3 regions of the Micromonospora pisi genome follow, and region 3 is predicted to be linked to each of the others. Evidence: riboswitches for the same ligand, from Rfam matches in the RefSeq annotation. Region 3 holds a riboswitch; each other region holds the start of a gene.
The links. A riboswitch is a leader RNA that binds a small molecule or an ion and turns the genes downstream of it on or off. The one in region 3 is predicted to bind cyclic di-AMP.
Positions count from the first base shown of each region.

Region 1: another riboswitch for cyclic di-AMP. It lies ahead of BDK92_RS21045 (coiled-coil domain-containing protein); the one in region 3 lies ahead of BDK92_RS18725 (C39 family peptidase).
Region 2: another riboswitch for cyclic di-AMP. It lies ahead of BDK92_RS12095 (coiled-coil domain-containing protein); the one in region 3 lies ahead of BDK92_RS18725 (C39 family peptidase).

Region 1 covers NZ_RBKT01000001.1:4,941,316-4,948,791, forward strand. The annotation lists gene BDK92_RS21030 (DUF4442 domain-containing protein) at 1-134, shown strand, start outside; gene BDK92_RS21035 (HAD family hydrolase) at 206-958, shown strand; gene BDK92_RS21040 (glycoside hydrolase family 65 protein) at 955-3,378, shown strand; gene BDK92_RS21045 (coiled-coil domain-containing protein) at 3,463-4,497, opposite strand; cyclic di-AMP (ydaO/yuaA leader) riboswitch at 4,501-4,631, opposite strand; gene BDK92_RS21050 (glycosyltransferase family protein) at 5,133-6,398, shown strand; gene BDK92_RS21055 (O-antigen ligase family protein) at 6,496-7,476, shown strand, end outside.
Region 2 covers NZ_RBKT01000001.1:2,941,087-2,948,562, reverse strand. The annotation lists gene BDK92_RS12105 (hypothetical protein) at 1-219, shown strand, start outside; gene BDK92_RS12100 (MarR family winged helix-turn-helix transcriptional regulator) at 271-813, opposite strand; gene BDK92_RS12095 (coiled-coil domain-containing protein) at 1,073-2,083, opposite strand; cyclic di-AMP (ydaO/yuaA leader) riboswitch at 2,087-2,218, opposite strand; gene BDK92_RS12090 (copper resistance CopC family protein) at 2,395-3,270, opposite strand; gene BDK92_RS12085 (hypothetical protein) at 3,360-3,734, shown strand; gene BDK92_RS12080 (hypothetical protein) at 3,754-5,103, shown strand; gene BDK92_RS12075 (cation diffusion facilitator family transporter) at 5,211-6,125, shown strand; gene BDK92_RS12070 (copper resistance CopC family protein) at 6,202-6,810, shown strand; gene BDK92_RS12065 (bifunctional copper resistance protein CopD/cytochrome c oxidase assembly protein) at 6,807-7,476, shown strand, end outside.
Region 3 covers NZ_RBKT01000001.1:4,427,329-4,434,804, forward strand. The annotation lists gene BDK92_RS18715 (serine hydrolase domain-containing protein) at 1-472, shown strand, start outside; gene BDK92_RS18720 (hypothetical protein) at 490-717, opposite strand; gene BDK92_RS18725 (C39 family peptidase) at 992-1,816, opposite strand; cyclic di-AMP (ydaO/yuaA leader) riboswitch at 2,229-2,372, opposite strand; gene BDK92_RS18730 (YbhB/YbcL family Raf kinase inhibitor-like protein) at 3,181-3,720, shown strand; gene BDK92_RS18735 (class I SAM-dependent methyltransferase) at 3,796-4,524, opposite strand; gene BDK92_RS18740 (DUF6311 domain-containing protein) at 4,741-6,573, shown strand; gene BDK92_RS18745 (hypothetical protein) at 6,586-7,368, opposite strand.

The sequences.
Region 1 (7,476 bases), 510 kb from region 3:
GTCCGGTTCCCGAGGTGATCTCCGAGTTCGACGGCGGGACCCGGCCGGAGTTCCCGGTCCTGGTCGAGATCGGCACCGAGGACGGCGAGCTGACCGCCGAGATGACCGTGCTCTGGACGCTGCGCCGGCAGTAACCGGGCACGACCGGCGAGCCGGGTGACGCAAAGACGTTTATCCGGCCCGTCCATGCGGATAAGTTGATGATGTGCTGGGCCTACCCGGTCATGTGACCGCCTGCCTCTTCGACCTGGACGGCGTGTTGACCCAGACCGCCCGGGTCCACAACGCCGCCTGGGCCGAGACCTTCGACGACTTCCTGCGCCGCCGGGCCGCGGACCGAGGTGAGCCCTTCCAGCCGTACGACCCGGGGGCGGACTACAACCAGTACGTCGACGGCCGGCCGCGCGCCGACGGCGTCCGTACCTTCCTCGCCTCCCGGAACATCGTGCTGCCGGAGGGAAGCCCCGACGACCCGCCCCGGGCGGACACGGTCAACGGGATCGGCAACCGTAAGAACGAGATCCTGCTCCGGCGGATCCACACCGACGGCGTCCAGGTGTACGACGGTTCGGTCGCGTACCTGCGCGCCGCCGCCGGACACGGGCTGCGCCGGGCGGTCGTGTCGGCGAGCGCCAACTGCCGTGACGTGGTCGCCTCCGCCGGTCTCGAAGACCTGCTCGAAGCCCGGGTCGACGGCATCGTCGCCGCCCAGCGCGGACTACGCGGAAAGCCGCACCCGGACACCTTCCTGGCCGCCGCCGAACTGCTCGGGGTCAAACCCGACCAGGCCGCGGTCTTTGAGGACGCGCTGGCCGGGGTCGAGGCGGGCCGCTCCGGCGGCTTCGGCTATGTGGTCGGCGTCGACCGGGTCGGGCAGGCCGACGCGCTGCGCGCGCACGGGGCCGACGTCGTCGTCACCGACCTGGCCGAGCTGCTCGGCAGAGAGGGAACCCGATGATCCGCGAGCGGGCGTACCCGGTGGAGCCCTGGCACGTCCGGGAGACCCGGCTCGACGTGGACGTACTGGCCCAGTCCGAGTCGGTATTCGCGCTGGCCAACGGGCACATCGGACTTCGCGGCAACCTGGACGAGGGGGAGCCGCACGGACTGCCCGGCACCTACCTGAACTCCTTCTTCGAACTACGGCCGCTGCCGTACGCGGAAGCCGGGTACGGGTTCCCCGAGTCCGGTCAGACCATCGTCAACGTCACCAACGGCAAACTGATCCGGCTCCTCGTCGACGACGAACCGTTCGACGTGCGCTACGGCGAACTGTTCGACCACGAACGGGTGCTCGACCTGCGCGCCGGCACCCTGCACCGGTCGGTGCTGTGGCGCTCGCCGGCCGGCAAGCGGGTCCGGATCAGCAGCACCCGGCTGGTCTCCTTCACCCAGCGGTCGGTGGCGGCGATCCGCTACGAGGTGGAACCGGTCGACGAGCCGTTGCGCCTGATCGTGCAGTCGGAACTGGTCGCCAACGAGGTGCTGCCCGCGCAGAGCCGGGACCCCCGGGTCGCGGCGGTGCTGGAGTCGCCGCTGGAGTCCGAGGAGCACCTGGCACTGGAGGACGGCGGCCTGCTGGTTCACCACACCCGGGCGAGCGGGCTGCGGCTCGCGGCGGCCATGGGTCACGAACTGGACGGACCGACCCGGACCACGCTCAGCACCGAGACCTTCGACGACTGGGCCCGGACCACCGTCACCTGCGTCACCCAGCCGGGGGAGCGGATCCGGCTGGACAAGTACATCGCGTACGGCTGGTCCAGCGAACGGTCTCGCCCGGCACTGCGGGACCAGGTCGGCGCCGCGCTCGCCGGTGCCCGCTTCTCCGGTTGGAGCGGGCTCCTGGCCGAACAGCGCGACTACCTCGACGCCTTCTGGGACACCTCGGACGTACGGGTCGAGGGCGATCCGGAGGTGCAGCAGGCGGTCCGCTTCGGCCTGTTCCACGTGCTCCAGGCGGGGGCGCGGGCGGAGTTGCGGCCGATCGCGGCCAAGGGGCTCACCGGTCCCGGGTACGACGGGCACGTCTTCTGGGACACCGAGACCTTCGTGCTGCCGGTGCTGACGTACACGTTGCCGTCGGCCGTGGTGTCCGGACTGCGGTGGCGGCACTCGACCCTCAACATGGCCCAGGAACGGGCGCGGACCCTCGGGCTGAACGGGGCCGCGTTCCCGTGGCGGACGATCCGGGGCCAGGAGTGCTCCGCTTACTGGCCGGCGGGAACAGCGGCGTTCCACATCGCCGCGGACATCGCCGACGCGGTACGGCGGTACGTGCAGGCCACCGGTGACCTGGACTTCGAACGCGAGGTCGGGCTGGAGCTGCTGGTCGAGACCGCCCGGCTGTGGCGCTCGCTCGGCCACCACGACCGGGCCGGCAGGTTCCACCTGGACGGGATGACCGGTCCGGACGAGTACACGGCGGTGAAGAGCGACAACATCTACACCAACCTGATGGCGCAGCGGAACCTGCTCGCGGCGGCGGAGGCGGTGGGCCGGCACGGTGACCACGCCTGGCGGCTCGGGGTGGACGACGAGGAGACCGCCGCGTGGCGGGACGCGGCGAACGCGATGCACATCCCGTACGACGCGGAACTTCGGGTGCACCAGCAGGTGGAGGGTTTCACCCAGCTCCAGGAGTGGGATTTCGCGGGCACCCCGCCGGAGAAGTACCCGCTGCTGCTCAACTATCCGTACTTCGACCTCTACCGCAAGCAGGTGGTGAAGCAGGCGGACCTGGTGCTGGCGATGCACTGGCGCGGGGACGCCTTCACCGCGGAGGAGAAGGCCCGCAACTTCGCCTACTACGAGCGCCGTACGGTTCGTGACTCGTCGTTGTCCGCCTGCACCCAGGCGGTCCTCGCCGCCGAGGTGGGACATCTCGAACTGGCCCACGACTACCTGGGCGAAGCCGCCCTGATGGACCTGCACGACCTGAACCAGAACACCCGCGACGGGGTCCACGTCGCCTCCCTGGCCGGGGCGTGGATCGCACTGGTCGCCGGCTTCGGTGGCATGCGCGACCACGCGGACATCCTCTCCTTCACGCCCCGGTTGCCGAACCGGATCGACCGGTTGGAGTTCTCACTGGTCTGGCACGGGCACCGGCTGCGGGTGGACGTACGGGAACGGGAGACGACGTACGCGCTGCGCAACGGCGACCGGAGCGGCACGGTGGACCTGCTCCACCACGGCGAGCGGGTCCGGGTCACGTGTGACGAACCGGTCACCAAGCCGAACCCGCCGCCGTCGGCGGTGGGTCCGACACCGCAGCAGCCGCCCGGCCGCGCCCCGGCCCGCCGGGCCTCGGTCGCCGAGAGCGCCGGTTCGGCCCCGCCGATCGAGCCGCAGACCCCGGGCAAGCCCCAGGCGTAGTACGCCGCCGTGCCACCCGGCCCGTCCGTCAGAGCAGGGCCGCCGGGCCCGTCCGGTCAGAGCAGGGCCGCCGGGCCCGTCCGGTCAGAGCAGGGAGAGGTGTACGTGGTTGGTGTGGTCGCTGGACGGGTCGCCGTGCGCCGAGGAGTACGTCTTCCACCCGGTCGCCGGGAACCAGATCTGCCGGTACCAGATCACATAGAGGATGCCGAGCTTGTCGGCGTTACGGACCAGGAACGCGGCGAGGTTGTTGCCGTACGTCTTGTCGCCGCCGGTGGCGTCGCCGCCGAAGCCGTTCGGCTGCGCCGAGAAGTCACAGGCCCGGCCCTTCGGGTGTTCGAACGGTCCGCCCGTCCGGTAGCAGGAGACGTGCCTGGTGAAGCCGAGGCGCCGGGTCTCCTCGAGCGCGTGCAGGGTGCGCGGCGTCAGGCAGCCCTTGGTCGTCGGGTCGGAGCGGGTGCAGGACTGGGCCGGCCAGGACCCGTCCCGGCTACGTGGGGCCGGATCCGCCACCGGTGAGGCGGCGTCGACGAACCCCTCGGTGGCGATGCCGCCGACCTGCGCGAGGGCACGTTCCGCCGCCTGCTTCTGTTTGGCCATGGTGGCGAGGTGCCGCTGCTCCTCGGCGAGTGCCGCGTCGGCCGCGCTCTTGGCCCGGCTGGCCCGGTTTCGCGCTTCCCGAAGCTGGCGCAGCTTGCTGTTGTCGCGTTGCGCGATCAGGTCGAGGCCCTCGGCCCGCTTCATGAACTCGTCCGGCCCGGCACTGCCGAGCAGTGCGCTGAGCGGTCCGATCCGACCGAGCCGGTAGGCGTTCACCGCCACCTCACCGACCTCGGGGCCGATCAGGGAGAGCTGCTCCTCGATCTGTCGCAGTTCGTCGGCGAGTACGGCCTGACGTTTGCGTGAGTTCTCCACCGCGTTGCTGGCCGCCGCGTAACCTCGCCCGGTCGATTCGAGGACGTCGCGTAAGAGAGGGTTGCCGCCTTCGTCGCCCGGCGTGACCGGGCCAGCGGGCGCGGCTGCGGCGGGTCCGGCCGCGACTGCCGCGCCGGCGAGTGTGCTCACCGCGGCGAGCAGGGTCAGGGCCAGCGAGAACCGCTGACGCATAGGTGTCGTCATGCACGTTCCTCCCGTCGGCCGCCGACCGGGTTAGCTGACGGGTTCGGGACGGAACTACCCCTACCGCGAGTGCGGATTCACCCCACCTACCTGGTTCCCCGGCTCGCACGATGGCGATTGGGCGGCGGTCGTCGCCGACAGCTCGAGGGGGTAACCACCGGGTCGGAACCGAGGGAGACATTACCGGATCAGTCGGACTTATCGTGGCTGAATCTACGTCGCCACCGGGGATTTTTCCTGCTAGTGGCGGTGTGCCACTTCCTGGCGGGCACCTCCCCAGTCGTGACGAGGTCGGCGCACCCGTTCTCGCCCATTTCCATCAATCGGCCGGTCGCTGCTTGACCACGGGGTTGTCGTAGGCGATTGCGGGCACCACTGTGTCCGGTTGACGGTGGAGGTGGTGCGGATACCGAGACGTAACGGGTAGAACTTCATCATCCAGTCTGGAACAACCCGAAGAACCTTCGATTAATATCGAGACGGTCTCGCCCGTCCCACCGATTGATACCTCGCCGGGCTCTTGGCGGATGGTACTGGCGGATGCGAGGGCGGTTTGTGACCACGTGGTGCACCGAACGCTACGAATCGATCTCCGAGCGACTCGGGTGTTCGCTCGCGAGGACCATTCGCGTAGCATGATCCCGCTCGCCGGCGCGGAGGCCGGCAAATTAGTCGGGATGGGATCAATGCCGGACGCGGCACACAGCAATCCGGAGCCTGCGGCGAACGTGCTGATCCTCGGCACCGCCGAGTGGGATTCGGCGATCGCCACCAACCAGCACTACGTCACCCGCGAGCTCGCTGTGACGGCGGCGGTGACGTTCGTGGAATCCCTCGGCCTGCGGCGGCCGACCCTGCGGCGAGCCGATGTAGCCCGGATGGCGGCGCGAGCGCGCCGCGCGTTTGCGACTCCCGCGGACGGACCGAAAACACCCGGACGGCCCAGACCGGACCGCACCAACGTCGTCTCCCCGCTCGTCGTGCCCCTGCACCGTGCACCCACCCGCCCGCTGAACCGCGCGTTGCTCCGCCGCTCCGCCGCTCCGTGGCTGCAATCTAGCCGCCCGCGCGTCCTGTGGACCTTCACGCCGGTGACCTACGGTCTGGAAACCGCTGCTGACGTCGTGGTCTACCACTGCGTCGACCTGCTCGCGAAGTTCCCGGGCATCGACGGCGTGGCCGTTGGCAAGGGCGAGCGGAGCCTCGCGGCCCGCCCCGGACTTGTCGCCATCGCTACCAGCCAGGCGGTGCACGAGCACCTCGTCAGCACCGGCTTCCCCCGCGTCGAGCTGCTGCAGAACGTCGCGGACGTCTCCGTGTTCGTCGAGGGCAGTCGTCCGGCCGCGGAACGTAGGCCCGCCGTGATCTTCTCCGGCAACCTCACCACCGCGAAGCTGGACATGCCGCTGCTCGAGTCCGTCGCCACGGCGCTGCGGGGACGCGGCGAACTGCTGCTGGCCGGTCCGTTGGCCGCAGGTGGCGGAAGCTTCACCGCCGAACTGCAGCGGCTGGAGGCACTGGGCGCCCGCTACCTGGGCCTACTCACCCCCGAGGAGCTCGCCGCGGCGGCTGGCACCTGCGCGGTCGGGCTCATCCCGTACGCAATCAACGACTACACGACTGGCGTCAGCCCGCTCAAGTGCTTCGAGTACCTGTCGTCCGGCCTGTCGGTGCTGAGCACACCGCTGCCCTCGGTCCAGACGCTCGCACGGAACAACCCGCACGTTGTCGCGGCCGGCGCCGCCGACATCGTCGGTCACCTGGACCGGATGCTGGCGCCCGTCGCGGACGACGTGATCGCCGATCGGATGGACAGTGCCGGTCGGCACGGCTGGGCGGAGCGGGGACAGGTGCTTCGCGACCTGCTGGCCGCCGAGCTCGCACGGCCCCCGATCCGATGACGACCGTCGGGGCACGACTACTCGAGCGTGGGGGACGTACGGCATGAAGCGTGTCTTGTCCATCGTCGGCGGGGTTCCCCTGCGGGTCGGTGTCCTGGTGCTCTTCGCCCTCGCGGTGCCACAGTTCTATTTTCTGCCCCAAGGCACGATGGACATCGCGCTGTCGTCGATCGTCGCCATCCTCCTGGTGCCCACCGCGGTGGTCTGGGCCTGGCGCAACCTGGGCGTTCAGCGGTTGCTGCGCACCTGGCTGATGTACGGTCTGCTCGGACTCCTGGCAGCCCGGATCCTCGCGCTGCTCTGGTCGCCCGATGCCGGCTACGGCCGACTGCCGATGGTTCTGCTCGCGCAGTTCATCATGACGCTGGTGCTGATGTACGGCGCCGCGAGCGAGAAGCCGGATTTCCTGCGCCAGATCCAGTTCTTCTACTGGCCCTTGGTCATGCTGCAGACATTTCTGGTGGCACTGTTTCGTGTCTTCCCGGGAGTAGAGGACGCGTACCTGCGTTCGATCGCCGGACTTTTCGCGGGCCAGAACACCGTCAGTGGGCTCTTCGACGTCAATCGAAACAACGTGCTGGACCCTACTAAGTCGGGTGGGGTGTTCATCAACGCCAACGTCGCGGGCCTGTTCCTCGGCGTCAGTGCGATGGCAGCCTTCGCCGTGTGGTCACGGACACGGCAGCGGCTGGTGCTGGTGGCGGGCGTCGTCGCACTGACCGGCGTCTGGTTCACCGGCTCCAAGTCCGGGCGGATGTTCGCGGTAGTGCTGCCGCTCGCCGCGTTGGCCGCGTACTTCTGGCGGAGGCTGAAGCCGGCCCTGCGCCGGTATCTGCTGATCGGCGCTGGCGTGGCGACGGTCGGGGCCATCGTACTGCTCAGCACCGGTGGCGGGTTCGCCACCGCTGTCCGGGGTGCCTTCGGGCAGCGGACCGACATCTGGGGTTACGGCGCCGAGGCGTTCGTCGAGAGTCCTCTGCTCGGTCTCGGCTGGGGTGGCTGGCAAGAGGGGTTCGCCGTGTACGCCGCCGCGCACGGCATCTACAGCCCCAACTTTCCGCCGCACAACATCCTGCTC
Region 2 (7,476 bases), 1.5 Mb from region 3:
GACACCCGGGTCACCGTCGAGCTGACCGAACCGGCGCCGGCAAAGCTCTTCGACAACGTCCGGATCGCCGAGTACGTCGGCGACGGCGCCACCCGCAGCGCCGACGTGGTCGACATCCAGCCACTGCTCGGTGCCGGGCGTTACCAGTGCGGCGGGAACACGCTGACCCTGACCCCGAAGGATGCTGGCGGCCTGACCTGGGTGCTCAACCGCGCCTGACCGGTGGCCCCGGCTGTCCAGGCCGGTTGGGCCAGACCCGTGAGACAGAACCTAGACGTCGTGCGAGGCGGTGTCGGTCGGGCAGTCGGCCGACTCCGCGTCGCACGGCTCGGCCTTCACCGGCGGGCAGACGTCCTTGTGGAACCCGGCGCGCACCTTGTCGGAAATCTCGGCGAGTACGTCCAGCTGCTCGGGGGTGAGCACGTCGATCACCCAGCGACGGACGTTCGCGACGTGTTTGGGCGCCGCCGAGATGATGGCCTCCCGGCCGGCTTCGGTGATCCGGATGAACGCGCCCCGGGGGTCGGTCAGGCAGGGCTCCCGCTCGACCAGCCCACGCCGGGCCATCCGCCCCAGGTGGTGGGTGAGTCGGGTCTTCTCCCACTCCAGGTGCGCCCGAAGCTGGAAAATCCGCAGCCGGCCCTCGGGCGCTTCGCTGAGGTGCACCAGGACGGCGTAGTCGGTCTCGGAGAGGCCGGCATCGGCGAGGAGTTGGCGGCCGAGCCGGTTGTGCAACTCCATCTGCATGGTGATGAACGAACGCCAGGCGCGCTGCTCCCGCTCGTCGAGCCATCGTTCCCCGGTCGTTGCCACCTGACCATGATACTGGCCAGGCTGACGTGTCATCCTGGCTTGTCGGGCGGGGGAGAAACCGGGCGGGGGAATCAGCCCGGCCGTCACGTAAGTCCGGTACTCACCTTCCGGTGGCGCCCGCCAGGGTGTCCCAGGTGCACCCATCGTCGCTGATCACTGGGCTGTCCGTGACCACCGTCACCGGTGAACGGCTCAGGCCCCCGTCCCCAGCTTCGTGGCTGGGCGGGGGCCTGGTGCCGTGGGTCGACCGGGCGTCGGATCAGAGCATGGACATGTGTACGTGGTCGGTGTGGTCACTCTCACCGCTGTACGACTGCCAGCCGGTCGCCGGGAACCAGATCTGCCTGTACCAGATCACGTAGAGGATGCCGAGGCGATCCGCGTTGCGGACCAGGAACGCGGTCAGGTTGTTGCCGTACAACCTCTGCGCGTTGGTGCTCGCGGGGGCGAAGCCGCTCTTCAGCAGCGACCAGTCGCAGGCCCGGCCCTTGGGGTGCTCGAACGGCCCCCCGTTGCGGTGACAGCCGACGAAGAGGTTGAAGCCGGCCTTCTTCACCTCGTTGTACGCGTGCAGCGTGCGCGGGGTGATGCAGCCGCTGGTGGTCGGGTCGTTCTTGCTGCACGACTCCTTCGGCCAGCCACCGCTGGCCGTACGCGGTGCCGGTGCGGCCACCGCCGAGGTGGCACTGACCAGGCCGTTGGTCAGTTTTTTGCCGCCGACCAGGGCGAACGCCTTTTCGGCGTCCGACTTCTGTCGGGCGATCACGGCCTGCTGCTTCTCCTGCTCCTTGACCTCGGCATCGGCCAGGGCCTTGGCACGGTCGGCCAGTTCGCGAGCGGCGTTGAGTTCGTGCAGTTTCTGGTCGTTGACCGCGTTCATCTCGTCGAGCGCGACCGCCCGTTGGAGGAACGAGTCCGGTGACGCGCTGTTGAGCAGCACCGAGACCGCACCGAGCTTTCCGGTCCGGTAGGTGCGGGTGGCGATCTCGGTGACCTGTGGGGTCAACTCCTCGATCTGGGCCTCGGCCTTCTGGAGTTCGGCGGCGAGAACCCCCTGGCGCTTCTTTGACGCCTCGAGCGCGGCCTTGGCGTCGAGGAAGCGGCGGCCGGTCTGCTCCAGGACCTCGCTCAACAGCTGGCCGTCGGACTCGGCCGGCGCCGGTGGCGTGGCGGGCGCGGCCTGGGCCGCGGCGGAGAACGGCACCAGCAGGAGGGAAGCGGTGAGCAGAGCCAGGGCAGGGGTGAACCATCGGCGGAGGGGTGCCGTCATGCAGGATCCTTCCGTTGGTCGCCGACCGGGTTAGCTGACGGGTTCGGGATGGAAGTGATCCCTACCGCTTTCGCGGATTCACCCCGGGTACTCGGTTCCCCGGTTCGTCCATGGACGATTAGGCGACGGTCCCGCCGGCACCGGTTGGCGCCGATTGGCGTTGACCGCGAAGAATCCTACCGCGTGGATCGACATCTTGTGCACGCCCCGACCCGTACGAAAAGCGTTATGGGACAACGACTTTCGGTTATCATCCGCGTATTCGACAACGGCGTGTACCGCGGGTAATGGTGGTGCCGGGGATTGTCGTGTCAGCGGTTGCCGCCGCGTTTGCGGGACGGCTGCGTGTTTCGCGCCGACTGATTGGCGACCGCCTTTCGGGCCGCCGCCGCTCGTCGGGCGGCGGCGGAGGTGGCCGGACGACGGCGGTTCGCCGGGCCGGTGTTGATCCGGGCACCCCGTTTCGGTCGAACCACCAGGAAGACCATTGCCGCCACCGCGACCAGCAACAACACCGGCAGCAACCAGGTCATCACTCCACTGTCGCCGGTGGTGCCGCTGGCGTTCCCGGTGGGTGGCGGGGGCGGCGCGGTGGTGTGGGTGCTGGTGGTGCTGCCGGGATTCGCCGAGGACGGCGGCTCCGGGTTCTCGGCGGCGGCCACCAGCGCCGGATCGGCGGAGTTGGTTGGCGGGCTCCAGCCCTGCGGTGCGGCGGTCGGCGTACCGGAGTAGGTGAACTTGACCGTGCCGCGTACCGGTTCCCGGTCCGAGGCGACCGAGAGGTAGCTGGCGGTGTACTCACCCTTCTCCGGCCAGTGCGCCACCTGCACCAACGCGGCGTAGCCCGTGTGGTAGAGGCGCGGCTCCCACTTCCCGTTGACCAGGAACAGCTCGGTCACCGGGCGGTCGAGTCGTTTGTCCAGGCCGGGCCGCCAACCGGCGTCGACCCGTACGCCGCTCGGCGCGGTCACGGTGAAGTACGCGTTCGCCGCGGGCGCCTCGGTGAAGTAGAGCTCCAGCGCCTGCTTCGGTTGCGAGACAGTGGCGCCGGCCACCGGATCGGAGATCGCCAACTGTCCGTGCGCGGAGGCCGGCGACCCGGCCACGACGAGCGCGACCGCAGCGCCGAGAACGACGGCGAGCAGGCGGCATGCCGCGTGGACGGTAACCATCCGGGTCGATCGCATCGGCCCATCATGGTGGCTTCCGCTGTGCCCGGCAAGACGCTACAGTCGCTTCCCAACGTCTCGGGACCGGCCTGTCAGGGGAGATGTCGATGTTGCCCGCTATCGGCCGCCGCCGCGCGCTGGCCGCGCTGACCGGTGCGATCCTGCTCTCCGTCGCCGGTACCGGCTGCGGGTCGAGCGAGGCGCCGGCCGACCCGGGTTCTCCGGTCGAGGTGGCCATCACCATCACCGGCGGGCGGTCCCAGCCGCAGCCGGGTCGGGTGGACGCGAAGAAGAACCAGCAGGTCAGGATCACCGTCACCAGCGATGTCGCGGACCGGGTGCATGTGCACGGGTACGAGGTCGGCGCGGACCTGATGGCCGGGCAGCCGGCCACGGTCGAGTTCGTGGCCGACATGGACGGTCTGTTCGAGGTCGAGACGCACCAGACCGGTCTGCTGCTGTTCCAGCTCCTGGTCCGATGAGCGATCCCGCCCCGGTCCGATGAGCGATCCCGCCCTCGGTACGTTTCCCGAGCTGCTCGCGCACGGGGTCGGCGGCCGGCAGGATCTGCCTATTCCGTTCGGCTTCGCGGTGACCGGAGCCGCGCTCGCCCTGGTCATCTCGTTTGTCGTGCTCGGGGCGTTCTGGCGGGAGCCGAGGCTGGGTGACCCGGAGGCGGGCCGGCCGCTGCCCGAGCGGGTCGGCCGGGTGGTCGACTCGGCCGGGTGGCGGTGGGGGCTGCGCCTGCTGGGCCTGGTGGTCGTCGGCTACTTCGGCATCGGGCTCTTCCTCGGTCCCGACCTGGACCGGAATCCGACCGCGGGCGCGTTCTACGTCCTGTTCTGGGTCGGGCTGGTTCCGTTGTCGCTGCTCTTCGGGCCGGTCTGGCCGGCGCTGAACCCGCTGCGTACGGGCTTTCTGCTGGTGGCGGCGGTGCTGCGCCGCGATCCGCGCCGGGGACTGCTGCCGTTGCCGGCGCGACTCGGCTACTGGCCGGCCGCGCTGGGACTGCTCGCCTTCGTCTGGCTCGAACTCGTCGCGCCGGACCGGGCCACGGTGCCGGTCATCCGGACCTGGCTGGTCGCGTACGCGATCGTGGTGCTGGTCGGCGCGGTCGTGTTCGGGGTCGACTTCCTCGACCGGGGTGACGCCTTCGAGGTATACAGCGACCTGGTGGGGCGGCTCGCGGTGGTCGGCCGTCGGGACGACGGCGTGTTGGTCTGGCGCAACCCGTTGGAGGGGATGAGCGCGTTGGCGCCCGCTCCCGGGTTTGTCGTCGTCGTGGTGGTCCTGCTCGGTTCGACGCTGTTCGACAGCCTCTCCAACGCGCCCGCCTGGTTCCGCTTTGTGCAGAACAGTGAGTTGCCGCCGGTGTTCACCAACACCGTCGGGATGCTCGCGCTGATCGGGCTGGTGCTGGCCGCGTACGGCCTGACCTGCCTGCTCGCGGCGCGGCTGGCGCCGGGGGTGCGACCGGGTGAGGTCGCGGCCGAGATCGCCCACTGCATCGTGCCGATCGCGGTCGGTTATGTGCTCGCGCACTACTACTCGCTGCTGGTGCTGGAGGGGCAGCGGACCCTGGCGCTTCTCTCCGATCCGCTGGTCACCGGCACGGCGAACTGGCTCGGGACCGCGCACTGGTCGATCAGCGCAGCTCTGGTCACCCCGTCCGGGGTGGCGACGCTGCAGGTGACCCTGATCGTGCTCGGGCACCTGATCGGCACCGTGCTCGGCCATGACCGGGCGTTGGTGCTCTTTCCCGGCCGGGCGGCGGTCGCCGCGCAGGTGCCGTTGCTGGTGCTGATGGTCGGTTACACCGTCGCCGGTCTGTTGCTGCTCTTCGCCGGCTAGCTCCGGTTACTCTCTGTTGGTTATCGGTCACCCGTTTCGCCTTTGACTTGCACACATAGCGATGTACGCATACTTTGGGCGAAGGTGGCGACGACGAGGGGGCGACCATGGGTGCGGGTCACGACCACGGCGGACACGTACGACGAGCCGGCGAACGACACCGCCGACCCCTCTGGGCGGCACTCGCGGTGCTGACCGTCTTCATGATCGTCGAGGCGGTCGCGGCCTGGCTGACCGGATCGTTGGCTCTGCTCTCCGACGCCGGCCACATGTTCACCGACGTACTCGGCATCGGCATGGCACTGGCCGCGATCACCGCCGCCAGTCGGGCCGCCCGACACACCCAACGGACCTTCGGGCTCTACCGACTGGAAGTGCTCGCCGCCCTCGCCAACGCCGTACTCCTCTCCGGGGTCGCGATCGCGGTGCTGGTCGAGGCGGTCCGCCGGTTCGGCGACCCGCCCGAGGTCGCCGCCGGGCCGATGCTGCTCGTCGCCGTGGGCGGGCTGGTCGCGAACATCGTCGCGTTCCTGCTGCTGCGCGAGGGCGCGCAGGAGAGCCTGAACGTACGCGGCGCCTACCTGGAGGTGCTCGGCGACCTGCTCGGCTCGGTCGGCGTGATCGTCGCCGCGACCGTCATCGCCCTCACCGGCTGGCTCTACGCCGACCTGGTCGTCGCGGTCGCCGTCGGCCTCTTCATCCTGCCGCGCACCTGGCAACTCGCCCAGGCCGCGATCCGGGTGCTGGTCCAGGCCGCACCGGCGCACGTCGACGTGGCCCGGGTGCGCAGCACCCTCGCCGGTGTCACCGGCGTCTGCGACGTACACGACCTGCACGTGTGGACACTGACCTCCGGCATGGACGTCGCCTCCGCCCACCTCAGCCTCGACCCCGGTGCCGACGTCGGCCCGGTCCTCGCCGCCGCCCGCGAACGGCTGCACGAGGGCTTCGGCATCGACCACGCCACCCTCCAGGTCGAACCGCTGGCCTCGGCCCGGTTGTGTCAGGACAGCCACTGGTGATCGGATGGGAACCATCCGGCCCGTCGATACGACTATCCCTGGGGCTGTCTGCCATCGCCGTTGGGAGTTGAGCTGGATGCGAATGTTCCGCCCGCTGGCCGTCATGGCCGTCGCCTGTGCCGTCGGGCTGCTGGCCGCGCCGGCACCCGCCTGGGCGCACAACGAACTCCGGGCCAGCAACCCGGCCAAGAATGCCCGGCTCGCCACCGCACCGGTCGAGGTGACGCTCGACTTCGCCGAACGGCTCGACCCCCGGTTCACCACCGTCGCCGTCACCGACCCCGCCGGCAAGGCGGTCACCTCCGGTAAACCGAAGGTCGACGGGGTACGCGCCGTCCAGCCGCTGAACCAGCCACTCGACCCGGGCACCTACACGGTGGCGTACCGGGTGGTGTCGGTCGACGGGCACCCCGTACGCGGCTCGCACACCTTCACCGTCACCACGCCGCCGACCACCGCCCCGCCGACCGCGCCGGCCGGGCTCCCCGCACAGCCCGCGTCACCGCCCACGGCGACGACCACCGGCGCACCCGCCACCACGGCGGCCGAACCAGGGGCGCTCGTCGGCGACGAACAGGACGGCGGCGGGAACAACCTGGCGGGACTGCTGCTCGGCGGCATCGCCTTACTGGCGATCGGCACCGGGATCCTGCTGGTCCGACAGCGCCGGACCCGCCAGCCGTGAGCCGACCGCCACGGCCGCCCGCGAGCACCGGCCGGCCGACCACGAGCGCGACCGCGTACGGCACGCTGCCCCGGGCCGCCGCCGGCCTGCTCGCCGCCGTCGGTGTGCTGGTGCTGATGCTCTGGTACGGCGGTGCCACCCGCAGGGAAAGCCTGCCCGGCCTCGCCGACTCCGGCCCGATCACCGGTTGGGCGCTGCCCGGTGCCCGGCTCGGCATGCAGGTCGGTGCCGTGGTCACCATCGGCCTGCTGATCGCCGCGCTGCTCTTCTCCGCCCGCGCCGCCGGAGGCGGACTCTCCGGGACCGGCTACCGGCGGGTGCGGGCCGCCGCCTGGTCCGCGCTCGGCTGGTGCCTGGCCAGCATCGTCGCCCTCTGCCTGACCCTCTCCGACATACTTGGGATGCCGATCGGCGAGGCGGTGTCGTTCACCAGCGTGGTCAACTTCGCCACCACCGTCCAACTGGGGCAGGCGCTCGCCCTCTCCGGTTGGCTCGCCGGGGCGGTATTTCTCGTCTGCCGGGCCGCGTTGACACCCCGGGCCGCCGGGATCGCGCTGCTGCTCGCCGTACTCGCGATGGTGCCGCCCGTCTTCACCGGACACGCCGCCGCCGCGAGCAACCACCAGCTCGCCGTCTCCGGCCTGCTGCTGCACGTCGTACCCGTGG
Region 3 (7,476 bases):
CTACTACATGACCGACTTCCAGACCGGCAAGCTGGAACTGCGTACGGTCTCCACCCCGAGTGAGTGGGCGAGCCCGCCGGCCTTCCCCTCCGGCTCCGCTGGGCTGCTGTCGACCGCCGACGACTTCCTGACCTTTGCCCGGTTGCTGCTGAACAAGGGCGTGCACCAGGGTGAGCGACTGCTGTCGGCGGAGTCGGTGGAGCTGATGACGACCAACCACCTGACCCGGGAGCAGATCGCCGGCGGCGGGGTCCTGCTCGGCGGGCGCGGCTGGGGTCTGGGCATGGCGGTCGCGGTCGAGCCCGACGATGTCTCCCCGGTGCCGGGCCGGTACGGCTGGGACGGTGGTTACGGCACGTCCTGGTTCAACGACCCCCGGCAGGGGCTGATCGCCATCGCCCTGACCCAGACCACGGATTTCCTGTTCAACGGCGCGGCGGACGAGTTCGCCCGGCTCGCGATCGAGGCGTAGTCGGTCCGGTCCCCGCCTTACCCCAGTGACTTCAGATCCGGTGGCACGGGCGCGGCGAGCGGATAGTCCGGGTCACGACCGGCCCGTACCTCGATCGCCCAGCGCAGTTGGGCGCAGCCGTCCGGGGTGCAGCAGGCGCAGGTGCCGGGGGCATAGGAGGTGCCCCGGTCCTCGTGCTGGGCGATGGTCATCGCGGCCGCCTCCCAGATCCCGGCCCGGGTCAGCGGTTCGTCGACGCGGCTCATGGAGCTGACACCTGACGTGGCATGGCCAACACCTGGACCCTCCGTTCGGCGCGCGGGCGCGCGGTGACCGACTCGTAATGGCGACTAGGGATACAACCGACCAATTGGACCTTGCGGTCATCTGTCTTCGCCTGGTCGGCGTGGGCCATGGTCACGACAGTGTCAACGCACGCATCCGTGGATGGTTGTGGCAAGGCGCTGACCGGCCCGCTGGTACGGATGGCCCCGGGCGCCGACCAGAACGGTCGGAGCCCGGGGCCGGGGGGAGGGTGGGTCAGGCTGAGTAGCCCCGGGTGGCCATCCAGTTGGCCAGGTCGATGGTGGTCATCCAGTAGGAGCTGACCCCGTTGACGAACGCCGGGTCGGCGATCTGGACGGTCCGACCGTTGTCGCGGTAGCCGACCACGGTCAGGTAGTGGCCGCCGTCGTACGCGTGCCAGCCGCCTTCGGTGTCGGTCGCCGAGCCGACGATGTTCGCCACGACCGCGTACCCGTTGCTGATCGCGTGTACGACGTCAGCCTGGAGTTGGTCCATCTGGGCCGGGGACGGCGCGCCGGGGATGAAGGTGCTCCGGTAGAAGTCGGTCTTGGCGAGCTGGTTCAGGCCACGCGTGGTGTCGTCGGCCGAGTTGGTGCCGTTGCCGGTGGTGCCCAGGGCGGCAGCCACCTCGTCCTGGCTCGGTGACCGGTCGCGTGCGGTGAGGGCGATCCGGGTGGCTGCCGGCCCGCAGTACCAACCGTTGATCTGCGCCTCGTACTCGTAGTCGAGCACCTTCGACGCGGGCGGCGCCTTCTTGGCCGGCTTGGCCGGGGCCTTGGTGGTGGCGGGTGGGGTCGACGGCGGAGCGCTGGGCGCCGCCGAGGTGACGGTCGGCGCCGGCGCCTCCGGGGCGGGGGCCATCTCGCCGGCGGCCTGGCCGCCGATCTTCTCGGCGACGGCGACGGTCGACGGGTTCTCCGCCTGGACCGGTCCGTGGCCCTGGGTGAGCAGAATTCCGGTGGTGAGGCCCACCGCGAGGACCGCGGCGGAGACGACGCTGGCCCGGTACGGGCTGGCGGTCACGATGCGACGCAGTCGCAGTTGCTGACGATGCTTCATTGAATTTCCTCCGCAGATGTGCCGATCTGCGATCGGGGGCACATGTTTCGGGATGGCGTTATGTCTCTGCCGGGGCCAATCGCGTGACGAGTGCGCGCAAAGGGTCCGGCGGCAGTAGCCGCCAGCCCGGTGGGCCGGATCGGGGTGTGCTGATCCGCCACCACAGATGCGGTGGAATGCGTTACCGGATGACCGAGCACGACAAATGAATGCCGTACGTTTCCGTATCACCTACCGGTCACGCGCGTACTCGCGTCACCGACCGCGCGCGTTGCTCGCGTCGACGGTCGTACGCCTGCGCCCTAGTGATCCAGCGTGTTGGGCCGCGCCTCGGTGCGGGCGGACCAGGGCAGGTGTCGGGGGACGTGGCCGAGGGAGGGGCCACGGCAGATACTGCGCTGCACGGAGCATGTTCTCCTTCCGAGACCGCCTACCGGGTTAGCTGACGGATTCGGGCGGGAAGCTCGCCCTACCGCGAACCAAAGGTTCGCGGATTCACCCCATGACTACTGTGGGTCCCCGGCTCGTAACAATTACGACTCAGCGGGTCTGTTCCGGTGTCACCCGCGGTGACTATTGGCCGGACCAGACGGGCTGACGTTACTGGGCCGCATCTGCTCCTGCCAACCCCGCTTGGCCTGCAAAAACCGTGACCCATGCCGCTGTTGTGGTCGATCTGTGAGCACCGTTTCATGATCACGGAAAGTATTTGTTGCCCCGCTGAGCGGTTTGACTGGGGTGGCCGTGCCCCCTTGCCTACCGGAGGCAATGGATGTCGCATTTGCGAATGGGGTGGCCACGCTCGCCCATGCTCGACCTCGGCTGAATACTTCCTGGAAGCAATTCGGCCGAATTTCCCCGTGCTCTCGACCGACCGTGCCGCCCGGTCTCGTCCGATCGGGCCGGGCCGTCGAGCCAGTCAGGCCCTGTCCCGACCCAGCGCCGATCCGTTCCTCCGTGCCACCGGATGCCCGGCTGCCGGTCGCCGGGTCCGGGGCTATCGGGCGAACGGGGCCGGGCGGAGGATTCGCGACCGGGCCCGCGCGGCGTCGCGGACCGACAGGGTCACCGTGGCGTCGTCCGGGAATGACCGGGCTACGTACGGGACGGTCGACGGGAATGACGTCGGCAATTGGGCGCTGTCGTCACGGGTTCGGCGGATCGTGAATGGCCTCCCCGATTCTTCGTCCGACCATTCCCCAGGGCCAACGGATTCCGCTTCTCCAGCGGTCGGGTTCTGCTCCTGTCGAGCTGGTCGCGCGCCCGGTACGTCCGGTCGGGGGTATTTCGGCACCGGCAGCCGTAGGTCGGCCGGGACAGGGTAGAAAGACTCCGAGTCACCCGATCTCTGGAAGGACTTCCTGATGAGCCTCGACCGACCGATTCCGCCGGATCCGTACGACCTGCTGCCGCCGGTCCCGGCGTTCACCGTGACCAGCGACGACGTACGTGACGGCGAGCCGTTGGACGTGGAGTTCGCCCACCCCAGCGTCGGCGGCAACGACCAGTCGCCCCAGCTGACCTGGTCCGGATTCCCGGCGGAGACCCGCAGTTTCGTGGTCACCTGCTACGACCCCGACGCGCCCACCACCAGCGGGTTCTGGCACTGGGTCCTGGTCAACATCCCGGCGTCGGTCACCCAGTTGCCCCGGGGCGCGGGCATGGCCGGGACCGCCGAGGGCGGGGCGTTCGCGATACGCAACGACTACGGCACCCAGGCGTACGGTGGGGCCGCGCCGCCGGCCGGCGACCGTCCGCACCGTTACCTCTTCGCGGTACACGCCCTGGATGTGGAGAAGCTCGACCTCACGCCGGACGCCAGCCCGGCCTACGTCGGCTTCAACCTCACCTTCCACACCCTGGCCCGCGCCGTGATCCGGCCGACGTTCCAGGTCAAGGGCTGAGCGCGGAACAGTGAGTGAGCGGCCGACACCGGGGACGGGTACCTGCTGGCGTCGGTGTCGGCCGCTGCGCTCCGGTCAGCCCTCCGGCGTGCCGGGCACCCGGGCGACAGCGAAGACCGACTGCCCGAACGGCGGCCGGACCAACTGCTCGGCGGCCTTGGTCACCGGCAGCACCAGGCTGTCGTAGACCTTGACCATCGGTCCTTCCTTCGGCATCAGCCGGAACACGTTGGTGGCCATGTAGTAGCCGATCAGACCGAGCGCGTTCGCGTAGTGCAACCGCTCCACGGTCAGGCCCGCCTCGGTCAGCGCGGCCCGCATCGTCTTCTTCGTGTAACGCCGGACGTGGCCGGTGGCGATGTCCGCCGGCCCGAGCGCGAACTGGAACGCCGGCACGATCAGGACGACCGCCCCGCCCGGGCGGACCAGGTCACGCATGGCGCGCAGGGCGCCGACGTGGTCCACGATGTGCTCCAGCACGTTGTACGAGACGGCCGCGCTGTAGTCACCGCGTTCCGGCTCCGGCTGGGGGAGAAGCATCTGCCGTACCTCGACGTTGGACTCGCCGGAGAGCCGGTCCTTCAGGGCCACCAGCCGGTCCGGGTCGGCCTCGGTGGCGGTGAACCGCGGCACGTGCGGCGCCCACTCGAGTACATAGTCACCGAGCCCGCTGCCGATCTCGATCGGGTTGTCACCCAGATACGGGATCGCCAGCTCAACGAACCATCGGCGGTGGTTCACGGCGGTCGCGAGACCCTCGAGTACCTCGGATTGAACCCGTTGATCCCCAGTGATTTCTGCCATGCGTCGATTCCTCACGATCTGAAACTCGACCTGCACCCTGGACCGACAGAGTGAACCATCTACGACGACCGTAGGGAAATTGAGGCATCGGCGTGGCACGAACGGATTGTTCGGTAGATCCGTCCCGTCCAGCTTCCGGACGTTCAGGCATGGAAGACACGGATGCCGGTGATCGAGCTCGGGTATCCGCTAGCCTTCGCTACCCTCCGAACAGACATGACTACCTCTCACCCGGACATCGCTGATCTACCGAAGGAGCCCGTCCCGGAAACGACGCCGGCACCCCACCTACCGCGCCGCTCTCGGCGCGGTCTCCGGCCGGATGTCGCCGCCGTGCTGAGCTACTTCGGACTGAGCGGTTGGATCACCTCGGGGCTCTGGCTCCGGCCCGGCTCAGGGGTTCGTGCCAACGAGGCCGACCAGGCGTTCTTCGAGTGGATGCTGGCGCACGGCGCAAGGGTGATCAGCGCGGGGGCGTACCCGTTCGTCTCGTACCGGATGAACGTGCCGGAGGGCCTGAACATCATGGCCAACACCTCGGTACTGGGGGTTTCGATCCCGCTGGCCCCGATCACCCTCCTGTGCGGACCTTCGGTCGCGTTCAACGTCTTCCTCACCGGGGCGTTGGTCGCGACCGGCATCACCTGGTATCTGTTCCTCTCCCGGCACCTGATCCGCCACCGAGGGGCGGCCTGGGTCGGCGCACTGTTCTGCGCGTACGCGCCGGCCATGGTGGCGCACGCGAACGGGCACCCGAACATCGTCGGGCAGTTCCTCGTACCGTTGATCATCTGGCGGGTGCTCCGGTTGGCGGAGCCCGGCCGATGGCGCCGCAACGGCTTCCTGCTGGGGCTGCTGATCGTGTGGCAGGGCTTCATCAACCTGGAGATCCTGCTGATGACCGCGGTGGGGATCGGGATCGTCCTGGCGGTCGTGGTCGCCCGGCATCCCGAAGCGCGGCGGATGGCCGGTACGTTCCTGGCCGGGCTCGGGCTCGCCGCCGGGGTGGCGCTGCTGCTGCTCGGCTACCCGCTCTACGTACAGCTCTTCGGGCCACAGGCCTACTCCGGGCTGCCCCGGTCGATCCGGGCGTACGGGGCCGACCTCGCCTCCTTCGTCACGTTTCCCGGACAGTCGCTGGCCGGCGACCGGTCCACCACCGAGCCGCTCGCCCAGAACCCCAGTGAGCAGAACGCGTTCTTCGGCTGGCCGCTGGTGGTCCTCGTAGTGGCCCTGGTCTGGTGGCTGCGCCGCCACGCGGTCGTGCTCGGGCTGGCCGCCGCCGGGCTGCTCTTCGCCGTCATGTCGCTCGGTCCCCGGATCCACTGGCGGGGCCGGGACACCGGCATCCCGTCGGTCTGGGCGGTGCTCGAGGATGTGGCGCTGCTCGACTCGGCCGTACCGACCCGGTGGGCGTTGGCGATCGGCCCGGTCATCGGACTGCTGCTCGCGCTCGGCTGTGCCCGGGCGGCCGAGTTGTCCCGTACGCACCCGGCGGCGACCGGTCCGGTCCGGTTCGTCACCGCGACCGTCCTGGTGATGGCACTGCTGCCGATCGCACCGTTGCCGATCCCGGTCGAGCGACTCCCGGCGACCCCGCCGTTCATCACCGACGGCGGCTGGCGGCCGTACGTCACCGGTGGCCGGAGCGTCGTCGCGTTGCCGTTGCCGGCGTCGACCTATCCGGACCCGTTGCGCTGGGCCGCGCAGACCCGCCTGGACCTGCCACTGGCCCGGGGTTACTTCCTCGGCCCGGACACCCGACCGGACCGGCCCGAGGGCCGGGTCGCGCTCTTCTCCGCGCCCCCGACGCCCACCAGCCGTTTCTTCGACGCGATCCACCGGACCGGCACGCTGCCCCCGGTCGACCAGCGGCGGCGTACGGACGCGCTGCGTGACCTGCGGTCGTGGCGGGCCGGCGTGGTGGTGCTCGCCCCGCAGCAGCGGGCCGACGCGCTCCGGGCCGGCATGATCGCGCTGACCGGGATCGAGCCGACGCTGACCGGTGGGGTCTGGGTCTGGGACGTCCGGCCGCTCCTTGGCGGCTGACCGCCGGCCGGGTCAGTTGGAGCGGATGCAGCAGCCCTTGCAGACGCGCGGCTGCGGCAGGGTGAAAGCCAGGCAGCAGGTCTTGCGCTGCACGGTGGGCTCACCGTTCGGGCCGGGGACCAGTTCGATCAGGTCGGCGAGGTCGAGCGCGGAGAGCAGCGTGCCGACGTTCGCGGCGGAGGTCCCGGGTAGTCCGTCGGAGGCCCGCAGGATGCCGTACGCGACGCCGGAGGCGACCGAACCGAGCAGCGTACGGGCGCCCACCCGGACCTGGGTGTGGATCGCGTCGAGCAGCGGGGTCAGGTGTTCGTCGAGCATCGATCCGCGCAGCGCGGCGAGGAGCTCGGCCTCGTCCGCGAGGACCCGTACCTCCGGGCGCCCGGCGACTGCCAGCGGGTCGTTGGGGAGCACCGCGATCGTGGTGGAGCGGCGTAGTCCCAGGGTCAGTGCGGCCCGTTCGGCGTCCACCCGGATCAGTACGTCGCCGGCCCGCACCAGGGGCACCCGGCGGGCCGAGGCCCAGCCGACCACCGTGGGCAGGGCCAACCAGTAGGTGTACGCCTTCCAGAACAGGGCGGCGGCGGCGTGCGGGGTGGCCTGCCAGGAGCGTTGCGCGGCGGCGAGGATCTCCGGCAGGCGATTTCCGTTGATCAGCTCGGTGGCGGACAGCCAGCCCTGCTCGTCCTCGACGAGCACGCCCGGTGCCAGCCCCGGCAGGTCGTCGGTGCCGAACATCTTGCGCAGAGTCGCGTTCACGGGTGCGAGCGGTGCGGCTGCCTGTGCCCGCCCGGTGATGACGGCGGTCACCAAGCGTGACCGATCTTGCGCGCCCCGATGGAACGTGGGGCTCTGTCCGTGACTGTCCGAACCGAGAGGGTGACCAGGTCAACGAGGGTGAGCGGC